3 regions of the Lelliottia nimipressuralis genome follow, and region 2 is predicted to be linked to each of the others. Evidence: predicted binding sites of a transcription regulator. Region 2 holds the regulator's gene; each other region holds the start of a gene.
What was found. Region 2 encodes CRP, which controls carbon source genes, mostly activating them, when cyclic AMP is high. Its sites were predicted from a motif close to ATGTGANNNNNNTCACAT; they were not measured.
Positions count from the first base shown of each region.

Region 1 (3,276 bases), 970 kb from region 2:
GATGGGCCAGGGTGTGAGCGGTATTACCGGGGACTACTCGCGCGGTGCGGCGGGGTTCTGGGTTGAAAACGGTGAAATTCAGTATCCGGTGAGTGAAATTACCATCGCCGGCAACTTAAAAGATATGTGGCGCAATATTGTTACGGTCGGTAACGATATTGAAACGCGCAGCAATATACAGTGTGGTTCAGTGCTGTTGCCGGAGATGAAAATCGCCGGTCAGTAATACCCGTCCTGTTTCGGGCAGCAGGTGCGTTGAGTGCGCGCGTGCCTGCACCTTGAATGCGGCAGGTATGACTTTTTTCATAATAAAAAAGGATGTGAGCAATGTATAAGAGCCTGTTAGCCGTCGTCGTCGCTTCAACGCTGGTCATGAGTTCGGCTGCCTTCTCCGCCGATCTTGAAGACAATATGGATACCCTCAGCACCAATCTGAAAGTGGTGCAAAAAACGGATAATGCGACGGAAATGAAAGACGCATTAACCAAAATGCGCGCCGCCGCGCTCGATGCGCAAAAAGCGACGCCGCCGAAGCTGGAAAACGCAGCTCCCGACAGCGCCGAGATGAAAGATTTCCGCCACGGTTTTGACGTGCTGGTCGGCCAGATCGACAGTGCGCTGAAGCTGGCCAATGAAGGTAAAGTCAAAGAGGCACAGGCCGCGGCTGACGGCTTTGTCACCACCCGCAATGAGTACCACAAAAAGTATCGTTAATTGGGTGCCTGAGCGGTACGCCCATCCTCGTGAAGCGGAGGCATAATCCCTGCCTCCGCATTTAGCTCCTTACTTCCAGGAGCGGCAGTCCATCCGCGCAACTAACTCTAGCGAACCCTGACGAAAGCGGATTTCGCAAAGCGTTTTGCGGTTTATCAGAGATAAGATGATTATTGTCAAAGCAACAATCATCAGAGCCCTGATAATCGGTTTCTGCTGCTTCATGGATGCCTCCTTGGCAGCGGGTAAGGCATTACTTCACGTGGTAAGACGTGTTGTTCCAGCCCCGACCCTGATTTAAATTCAGATAGGGGCTTTCCACTTTCCGTCCCATGCATGAGACGGTCAGTCTCAAGCACCCACGCGCACTTTACCGAATCCCCATAAGAAAACCTTATCCAGTTCACATTTCTACGAGCCTGCTCGTAAACTTTTTCGTTCTCTTTCCTGCCGTTTGACCACCGAATAGCGTGACATTCATCACGCAAATCCAGCTGATAATTCATATTCGCCGCAATTATGTGGCACAGATCACTGGTGCCGCTCTCCTTTCCACTTCGAAGTGGAAAACAACTCGCTACAAACAAATAACCGCCAGCGTTAGTTTTATTCCAGAGCCATTAACGGGGTAAGACGAGTGATTAACGGAGCGGTAATGAACGACGTTGGGGAACAGGCAGCGCAGACGGCACAGCTCGCCGACACCATGCTGGAGCAGGTATTCACTCTGCTTCGCCATCACAACATCATTCCCAATGACGTCCAGGTTCAGATGCTGACGTCCCACGTTCGCGCAATGGCGCACCGGTCCGTGACCGGCGAACCGCTGCCGGACGTAGAAGCTGACCTGTTTGACGAAATTTCTGCAGATTCAATGCGGCTTGCCCGCGAAGTGGTCGCGCAGTTTGGCAACCTTCCTGATGAAGAAGCCTGGCTGCTCTCCGTTCACTTCGAAGTCGCGAAAGACAACCTTTAAGGAGCACTACCATGGAACAAATTACTGTTGTGATTGGCGATCGTCTGGGCAAAGGCCAGAAAGTGGCTATCGGCGTTGAAAAAGCAGGCGGACGTGCGGTTGTCGTGCCAGGCGTGGCGGCAGACATGAAACTGGGCGACGTTATGAAAGCGGAAAACGCCACTTTCGGCATCTCTTTCTGCGGCAGCGGCGGCGCGGGTGCAATCACCGCACAGACCAAATATGGCTACAAAGCGAAATACGGCATGCGTTCAGTGGAAGAGGGCGTCACTGCCATTAACGAAGGCTGCAACGTGCTGGGCTTCGGCTTTATGGATAAAGAAGAGCTGGGCGAGCGTCTGGTTCAGGCGTGGCAGAAGAAGCACGGCGCCTGAACATGAAAGAGCAATTCACCACCACGGTGAGAGTGAAAGGCAAAGGCGAGATGAAATCCCGCGCCTTTGCCGACGCACTAAACCACGTTCAGGCCGCGGTGATGAAAGCATCGCCGCATATCTTACTGCGTATTGAGCCACAGGATGTGCAGGTTGTTCAGGCGCAAGAAGCGGTGCGTAAGGAAGCTTTTCTGTACTTCTTTTTGCGCCGGGAAAGACGCACCTACAGCGTGGAGCTGGATGTGACCGTCAACGTGACCGCCATCAATCTCGACAAGGTGGACTTTGTCACGCAACGCTGATTCTTACTAATAGGGCAGACTAATGTTCCTGATAATTTTAATAAAATCGCTCATCATCGGCGGCCTGGTTGGCGTCGGCGTGGGCGCCGGGGCTGCACGCATGTTTCATGCGCCTACCACACAGGGTATGGGCGCGTTTCGTACGTTGGGGGAACTGAACTCCTGTGAAGGGGACCCTGCGTCTCACTTCTCCTTTGGTCTGGGGTTCTTCTTTAACGCCTGGGCATCGTCAGTGGCTGCGGGGGCATTCACTCAAGACGTTGACCATCGCATCATCCCGAACTGGGGTGCGGCGGCGCTGATGCTGAAAAACCGCAACGTGGGCGAAACACTGCACGACCCACGCAAAATGGCGATTGCCTGCGGCATCATCGGCATGTTCGTGGTCACCTTCCTTAACCTCACCGCCTCGTCCGTTCCGGCTGCCCTGCAGGTCACCGCCGTGAAGGTGCTGGTTCCGGCAGCGAACCTGCTGGTGAACACCGTGATGCCTGTGATTTTCTGGCTGGCGGCTATCGATGCGGGCAAAAAATCGGGCTTCTGGGCGACCGTGTTTGGCGGCGCAGCGCAGCTGATTATGGGGAACGCCGTACCGGGTCTGGTGCTGGGCATTCTGATCGGTAAGGGCGTTGAAGAGAGCGGCTGGAACCACGTCACCAAAGTGATGATGGTCGCCATCGTGCTGCTGTTCGTTCTGAGCGGCTTCTTCCGCGGCTTCGACATGAAGATGATCGAATCCTTCCATCTGACCGTGCCGAACTGGCTCGAACTAATCCACAGCTCGCTCAGCGGCAAATAACAGGAGCCTCGACATGGAACAGAATAAAGGTTTTTGGTATGCCGACTGGTCGTTCCCGATCTTCGTTGGCCTGCTCTCTTCCGGCGTCTTCGCCGGGACGCACATGTACTA
Region 1 covers NZ_CP167172.1:508,808-512,083, forward strand. Annotated here, with positions in the region: gene pmbA (metalloprotease PmbA) at 1-226, shown strand, start outside; gene cybC (cytochrome b562) at 328-714, shown strand; gene ACB496_RS02440 (Hok/Gef family protein) at 784-939, opposite strand; gene ACB496_RS02445 (glycine dehydrogenase) at 1,352-1,690, shown strand; gene ACB496_RS02450 (SFCGS family glycine-rich protein) at 1,702-2,064, shown strand; gene ACB496_RS02455 (DUF4312 family protein) at 2,067-2,366, shown strand; gene ACB496_RS02460 (DUF4311 domain-containing protein) at 2,389-3,165, shown strand; gene ACB496_RS02465 (DUF4310 family protein) at 3,179-3,276, shown strand, end outside.
Region 1: a site for CRP is predicted at 1,234-1,251, ahead of ACB496_RS02445 (glycine dehydrogenase). Genes of this name have one in related genera too.

Region 2 (3,276 bases):
TTGGGTAAGTGCAGCGCGACGCCCATCAGGCTGGCGATGCTCAGCATCACGCTGATGCGTGCGGCATTGCGCAGGGCGGAAGATTTCAGTGATAAATAGCTTTTCAGTGCCGGTAGCAGCGGCAGACGCTTTTGTTTATCGGCCATCAGGTCGCGCGGGTAGAGCGGGCGCTGAGTGCGCAACACGCGTGCGATGCGGCTAAAGTGCCACGCGCAAAACTGCCCAACCGGATTATCCGGATGCTGACGGGCAATTTTCTCCAGCGCGCCCAGCTGTTTATCCATTGTAAAACGCGTGGGATAACGGTGGTAAAGAATATCGTCAGCCAGCACCCGCAGGCGGGCCGCGACCGTCTGGGCATTCCAGCGGATCACCGCTTCGGCGTGGCTGCGCTCCACCAGTTTTTGCACCTCCTGCGGGTGATGCAGACTGACCGAAATATGCTCCTGTAGATCAAGCCCCACCTGGAAGACGCGCAGCAGTCGCTTGTATTCATGGTTTTTATTGGCCGCCAGCATATGCAGCTGCTGATAGCACTGGCTGATTAAGTCGACCACTTTTTGCTGGCGCGTAAGCAGCGGGGGCAATGATTTTTCCGGGTCTGTGTGTTGCGTCAGCAGGGTGTATTTGGCTTCGCAATAGTCCGCGAGCTGGACGTAGAGCAGGCTCAGGGATTCGCGCAGGGGCTGCTCCCGCCACATCCAGAACCAGAACCAGTTAAACAGCCCGTACCACAGGGTACCGAACGTATAGATCAGCAGCGGCTCCCAGACGGGCATATTTCCGGCGAGGCTCAGTGTGAAAATAGCGGCTATCAGTGAGGCGGGCAGTAGGCGAGCGTGCAGCGAACTGATCTCCGCCGTGACGCCCAGCGTCATAGCCAGCACGGTCAGGATTAACGGCAGCGGGATATCACGGGCCAGCAGCAGCTGCACGGCCAGGCTACATCCGGCGAACAGGCAGCCGCCGATAATCAGGCGTTTGAAAAAGCGTTTATGCGGTGTATCGAGACCGGCAATGTTGCAGCAGGCAGGAACGAGAGAGAACAACAGCCCATGTTGCAGATGGCCCAGGATTAAACCGACAGCCACGGGAAGACATAACACCAGAGTTTGACGTAGTGCGTAGTTAACTTCGGGGTGATAAATCAGCCTGCGCCACATGATCGTCAGAGACAAAAACGGCGTGACACCTCGCGATGGCACGCCGTTCGTTCCGGAATTAACGCGTTCCGTAGACCACGATAGTTTTACCGTGAGCGGAGATCAGGTTTTGATCTTCCAGCATTTTCAGGATACGGCCAACGGTTTCACGAGAACAGCCGACGATCTGACCAATCTCCTGACGGGTAATTTTAATTTGCATACCGTCCGGGTGGGTCATGGCGTCAGGTTGTTTCGCCAGGTTCAGCAGGGTCTGCGCGATGCGGCCTGTTACGTCCAGGAAGGCGAGGTTACCCACTTTCTCGGAAGTGACCTGCAGGCGGCGAGCCATCTGCGAAGAAAGACGCATCAGGATGTCCGGGTTCACCTGGATCAGCTGGCGGAATTTCTTATAGGAGATCTCTGCAACTTCACACGCGGTTTTCGCACGCACCCAGGCGCTACGTTCCTGGCCTTCTTCAAACAGGCCCAGTTCACCGATGAAATCGCCCTGGTTCAGATAAGAAAGGATCATCTCTTTCCCTTCTTCATCTTTGATCAGCACTGCCACCGAGCCTTTGACGATGTAATACAACGTTTCCGCTTTTTCACCCTGGTGAATCAGCGTGCTCTTCGATGGGTACTTATGAATGTGGCAATGAGACAAGAACCATTCGAGAGTCGGGTCTGTTTGCGGTTTGCCAAGCACCATGCGCTGTTATCCTCTGTTATAAGCTGTCTCAGAGTCAAAATCGCATCCTGACTCTGGGGTTGCAATCGAATTCTTACCCGTACCTGGGAAGTGGCTGTCGCACTGTTCGCAGCCAGTAAAGTTTGATGTCCTCTGCATACATGTGTAACGTCAATGTATTACTGTAGCATCGAGACTGTTTTAGCATAGCTTTAGCCGCGTGTCTCCTGGTGTCTCGCTTCAGCATGATGCAGGTCGCCTTCCGTTGCGAGAATTGTAACGCACGCGTAATCTGTTCGGAAAAATGCAACTTTGGAGTTAATGAAAATGCAAGCGCGTGTGAAATGGGTTGAAGGTTTAACGTTCCTTGGCGAATCCGCTTCAGGACACCAGATTTTGATGGACGGCAACTCCGGAGATAAAGCGCCAAGCCCGATGGAAGTGGTACTGATGGCGGCGGGCGGATGCAGCGCGATTGACGTGGTTTCGATTCTGCAGAAAGGTCGTCATGACGTGACGGACTGCGAAGTGAAGCTGACCTCAGAGCGTCGCGAAGAGGCGCCACGTCTGTTTACGCACATCAACTTGCATTTTATCGTCACCGGTAAAGAGCTGAAGGATGCGGCGGTTTCCCGTGCGGTGGATCTGTCTGCGGAGAAGTACTGCTCCGTGGCGCTGATGCTGGAAAAAGCGGTGAACATTACGCATTCCTACGAAGTGATCGACGCTTAACACTACGCCCGGTAGCGCTACGCTTGCCGGGCCTGTCACCGCATGATTCAGCCGGATAGCGAAGCGCTCCCCGGCGACTGAACTCAGGCGATCTTCTTGCCTTCCATCAGCCGTTGCACCAGCGGCATCATGATCAGCTCCATCGCCAGCCCCATCTTCCCGCCCGGGACCACTAATGTATTGATATGGGAAATGAATGAGCCCTGCAGCATCGCCAGCAGCCAGGGGTAATCAATGTCTTCCAGATTGCGGAAGTGAATCACCACAAAACTCTCGTCCAGCGACGGAATTGTTTTCGCCGCAAACGGGTTAGAGGTGTCCACCGTCGGGACGCGCTGGAAGTTGATGTGGGTCCGCGAGAACTGCGGCGTCAGGAAGTTGATGTAATCTTCCATCGAGCGCACGACCGAATCCATCACCGCTTCACGCGAATGGCCGCGCTCGCTCATGTCACGGGTCAGCTTCTGAATCCACTCCAGATTGACAATCGGCACCACGCCGACCAGCAGATCCACGTGGCGTGCCACATCGTGCTGTGGAGTCACCACGCCGCCGTGCAAGCCTTCATAAAACAACACGTCCGTTGGCTCCGGCAGGGGCTGCCACGGGGTGAATGTGCCAGGAACCTGATTCCATGGCACCGCTTCATCGTAGGTGTGCAGATATTTACGCGACTGACCTTTGCCCGTGTGGCCGTAGTCCTGAAAAGTT
Region 2 covers NZ_CP167172.1:4,251,231-4,254,506, reverse strand. Annotated here, with positions in the region: gene ACB496_RS20495 (YccS/YhfK family putative transporter) at 1-1,163, opposite strand, end outside; gene crp (cAMP-activated global transcriptional regulator CRP) at 1,222-1,854, opposite strand; gene ACB496_RS20485 (OsmC family protein) at 2,161-2,565, shown strand; gene ACB496_RS20480 (phosphoribulokinase) at 2,649-3,276, opposite strand, start outside.

Region 3 (3,276 bases), 1.2 Mb from region 2:
CTCGCGCACTAATGAGTCGAGCACGCCTTCCATCGGCGCCAGTAAAACACGCATTCTAAAACCCTGTGAAAAAAGACCCGCTATAGTAGCCGCTCTCTATAAAGGTGCAAAGGGCTTAACGCGCGTCTATTTCATCACGACGTAGGCCACCGCCGTCAGAACGACCACGATGAGCAGCGTGAACGTCGGGCCCAGCGCGAAGGCGTAGACGTTCAGCTCATCTTCTTTTTTGATATCGTTGTAACGCGCCAGCGCACTTTGGGCATCGGGCGCCGTGATCTCTTCAAACTCCTGCTCATAGCCCTGCGCTTCCAGGTGCGACGAGCCCTCCGCATTGCCCTTCTCCACGGCGAAAATCTGTGTCCCTTTCCGGAAAAAAATGAATTCTGACATTAGAATCTCCTGATCGCGGGAATGGCTTTTATCATATCACTGCTTCAAAAATAGTCACCGCAACTACACTGTTTTGTATGGCTTTTGCTATGAATGCTGGGGAAATGCCTAACGTTCCAAAAAGGAATGTCTGGTATGCTCAAAAATCATGATGTGATCCATAGCACGTTTCTATGTTTAATTGTATGATGAATGCGTTCCATCAAGGACTTTCACCATGATCAAAACTCTGAATACCCTCTGGCAGTATCTGCGTGCTTTTATTCTGATCTATGCCTGCCTGTATGCCGGGATTTTCATTTCTTCCCTGCTACCGATCACCATTCCCGGCAGCATTATCGGCATGCTGATTCTTTTTCTGCTGCTGGCGCTGCAAATTCTGCCCGCGAAGTGGGTCAACCCTGGCTGCTTTGTGCTGATCCGCTATATGGCGCTGCTGTTTGTGCCGATAGGCGTGGGCGTGATGCAATATTACGATCTGCTTAAAGCGCAATACGGCCCGATTCTGGTCTCCTGCGCAGTGAGTACGCTGGTCGTGTTCCTGGTCGTGAGCTGGAGTTCGCATCTGGTTCATGGCGAACGCAAAGTCGTTGGGCAGAAAGGAAGTCAAAAATGATGGCCAATATCTGGTGGTCGCTGCCATTGACACTGGTGGTGTTTTTCGCCGCACGTAAACTTGCCGCGCGTTTCAAGATGCCGCTTCTCAACCCGCTGCTGGTGGCGATGGTGGTGATTATTCCGTTCCTGCTGCTCACCGGCATTCCTTACGAACGCTATTTTGCGGGCAGCAAAATTTTAAACGATCTGCTCCAGCCTGCCGTCGTGGCGCTGGCATTTCCGCTTTACGAGCAGCTGCATCAGATCCGCGCGCGTTGGAAATCGATCATCACCATCTGTCTGATTGGTAGCGTCGTCGCCATGGTAACGGGAACGTCAGTGGCGCTGCTGATGGGGGCGTCGCCGCAAATCGCCGCCTCTATTCTGCCGAAATCCGTGACCACGCCGATTGCGATGGCCGTGGGCGGCAGCATCGGTGGTATCCCGGCCATTAGCGCCATGTGCGTGATTTTTGTCGGGATCCTGGGTGCGGTGTTTGGTCACACGTTGCTCAATGTCATGCGTATCCGTACCAAAGCCGCCCGCGGGCTGGCGATGGGTACGGCCTCCCACGCCCTCGGCACTGCTCGCTGTGCGGAGCTGGACTATCAGGAAGGCGCGTTCAGTTCGCTGGCGCTGGTGATTTGCGGGATCATGACCTCATTGATCGCTCCGTTCCTGTTCCCAATTATTCTGGCGGTAGTGGGCTAAAATTTGCGATGCGTCGCGCAAATTTCATTTTGTTTTCATAAGTTGCATACATAATGAGAACTAGATCACATATAAAGCGCTATTGGCTCCGTACACTACCGATCCATTAACCTTTATGAGGCATTGCCATGCACCCACGTTTTCAAACTGCTTTTGCCCAGCTCGCAGAGAATTTGCAATCAGCCCTGGCTCCGGTTCTGGCGGATACGCACTTCCCCGCCCTGCTGACTGCGGAGCAGGTCACGACGCTTAAACAGGCTACGGGACTGGACGAAGACGCGCTGGCTTTCGCACTACTGCCGCTGGCTGCTGCCTGCGCCAGAGCCGATCTCTCCCACTTTAACGTTGGCGCGATTGCGCGCGGCGTGAGCGGGACCTGGTATTTCGGCGGGAACATGGAGTTCCTTGGTGCGACCATGCAACAGACCGTCCATGCAGAACAGAGCGCCATCAGCCATGCCTGGCTGCGTGGGGAAAAAGCGCTGCAGGCCATCACCGTGAACTACACCCCTTGCGGTCACTGCCGTCAGTTTATGAATGAACTGAACAGCGGTCTACAACTGCGCATCAACCTGCCAGGCCGTGAGCCGCATACGCTGGGCGATTACCTGCCGGACGCCTTTGGCCCGAAAGACCTGGATATCAAAACTCTGCTGATGGACGACCAGGATCATGGCTATGCGTTAGCGGGCGATGACCTGGCGCAAGCGGCCATTGCGGCGGCAAACAAAAGTCATACGCCGTACAGCAAGTCGCCAAGCGGCGTGGCGCTGGAGCTGCGTGATGGCAAAATCTTCAGCGGCAGCTATGCCGAAAACGCGGCATTCAACCCGACGCTGCCACCGCTGCAAGGCGCCCTGAACCTGCTGAGCCTCAACGGGTACGACTACCCGGATATTCAGCGTGCGATTCTGGCAGAAAAGGCCGATGCGCCACTGATCCAGTGGGACGCCACCGCCGCCACCCTCAAGGCGCTCGGCTGTACCAGTATCGACCGTACGCTGCTGGCGTAATAGACCTGTGCGGGCAGAAATGCCCGCCCTGCTGATGAAATTCCCCCCAATCAAACCGCTGTTTCTTGCGATTACCAGGCGGGTAAAGTAGCCTGAGTGAAATTTCCCTCCACGGAACGAGCCATCTTCATGTTAAAGCGCGTGTTTTACAGCCTGTGTGTCCTGGTCGGCATTCTGCTGTTGACTGTGCTCGGCCTCGACCGCTGGATGAGCTGGAAAACCGCCCCCTATATCTTTGACGATCTGCAGGATTTGCCTTATCGCCAGGTGGGTGTGGTGCTGGGGACGGCCAAGTATTATCGCACCGGCGTGATTAATCAGTACTACCGCTACCGCATTCAGGGGGCGCTGAACGCCTACAACAGCGGCAAGGTCAATTACCTGCTGCTGAGCGGCGATAACGCCCAGCAAAGCTATAACGAACCGATGACCATGCGCAAAGATTTGATTGCTGCTGGCGTCGATCCGGCGGATATCGTTCTCGACTATGCCGGATTCCGCACCCTGGACTCCATTGTGCGTACGCGTAAAGTCTTTGATACTAACGATTTTATTATCATCA
Region 3 covers NZ_CP167172.1:3,003,455-3,006,730, forward strand. Annotated here, with positions in the region: gene dusC (tRNA dihydrouridine(16) synthase DusC) at 1-54, opposite strand, end outside; gene ACB496_RS14385 (hypothetical protein) at 127-393, opposite strand; gene ACB496_RS14390 (CidA/LrgA family protein) at 611-1,009, shown strand; gene ACB496_RS14395 (CidB/LrgB family autolysis modulator) at 1,006-1,701, shown strand; gene cdd (cytidine deaminase) at 1,830-2,714, shown strand; gene sanA (outer membrane permeability protein SanA) at 2,844-3,276, shown strand, end outside.
Region 3: a site for CRP is predicted at 1,755-1,772, ahead of cdd (cytidine deaminase). Genes of this name have one in related genera too.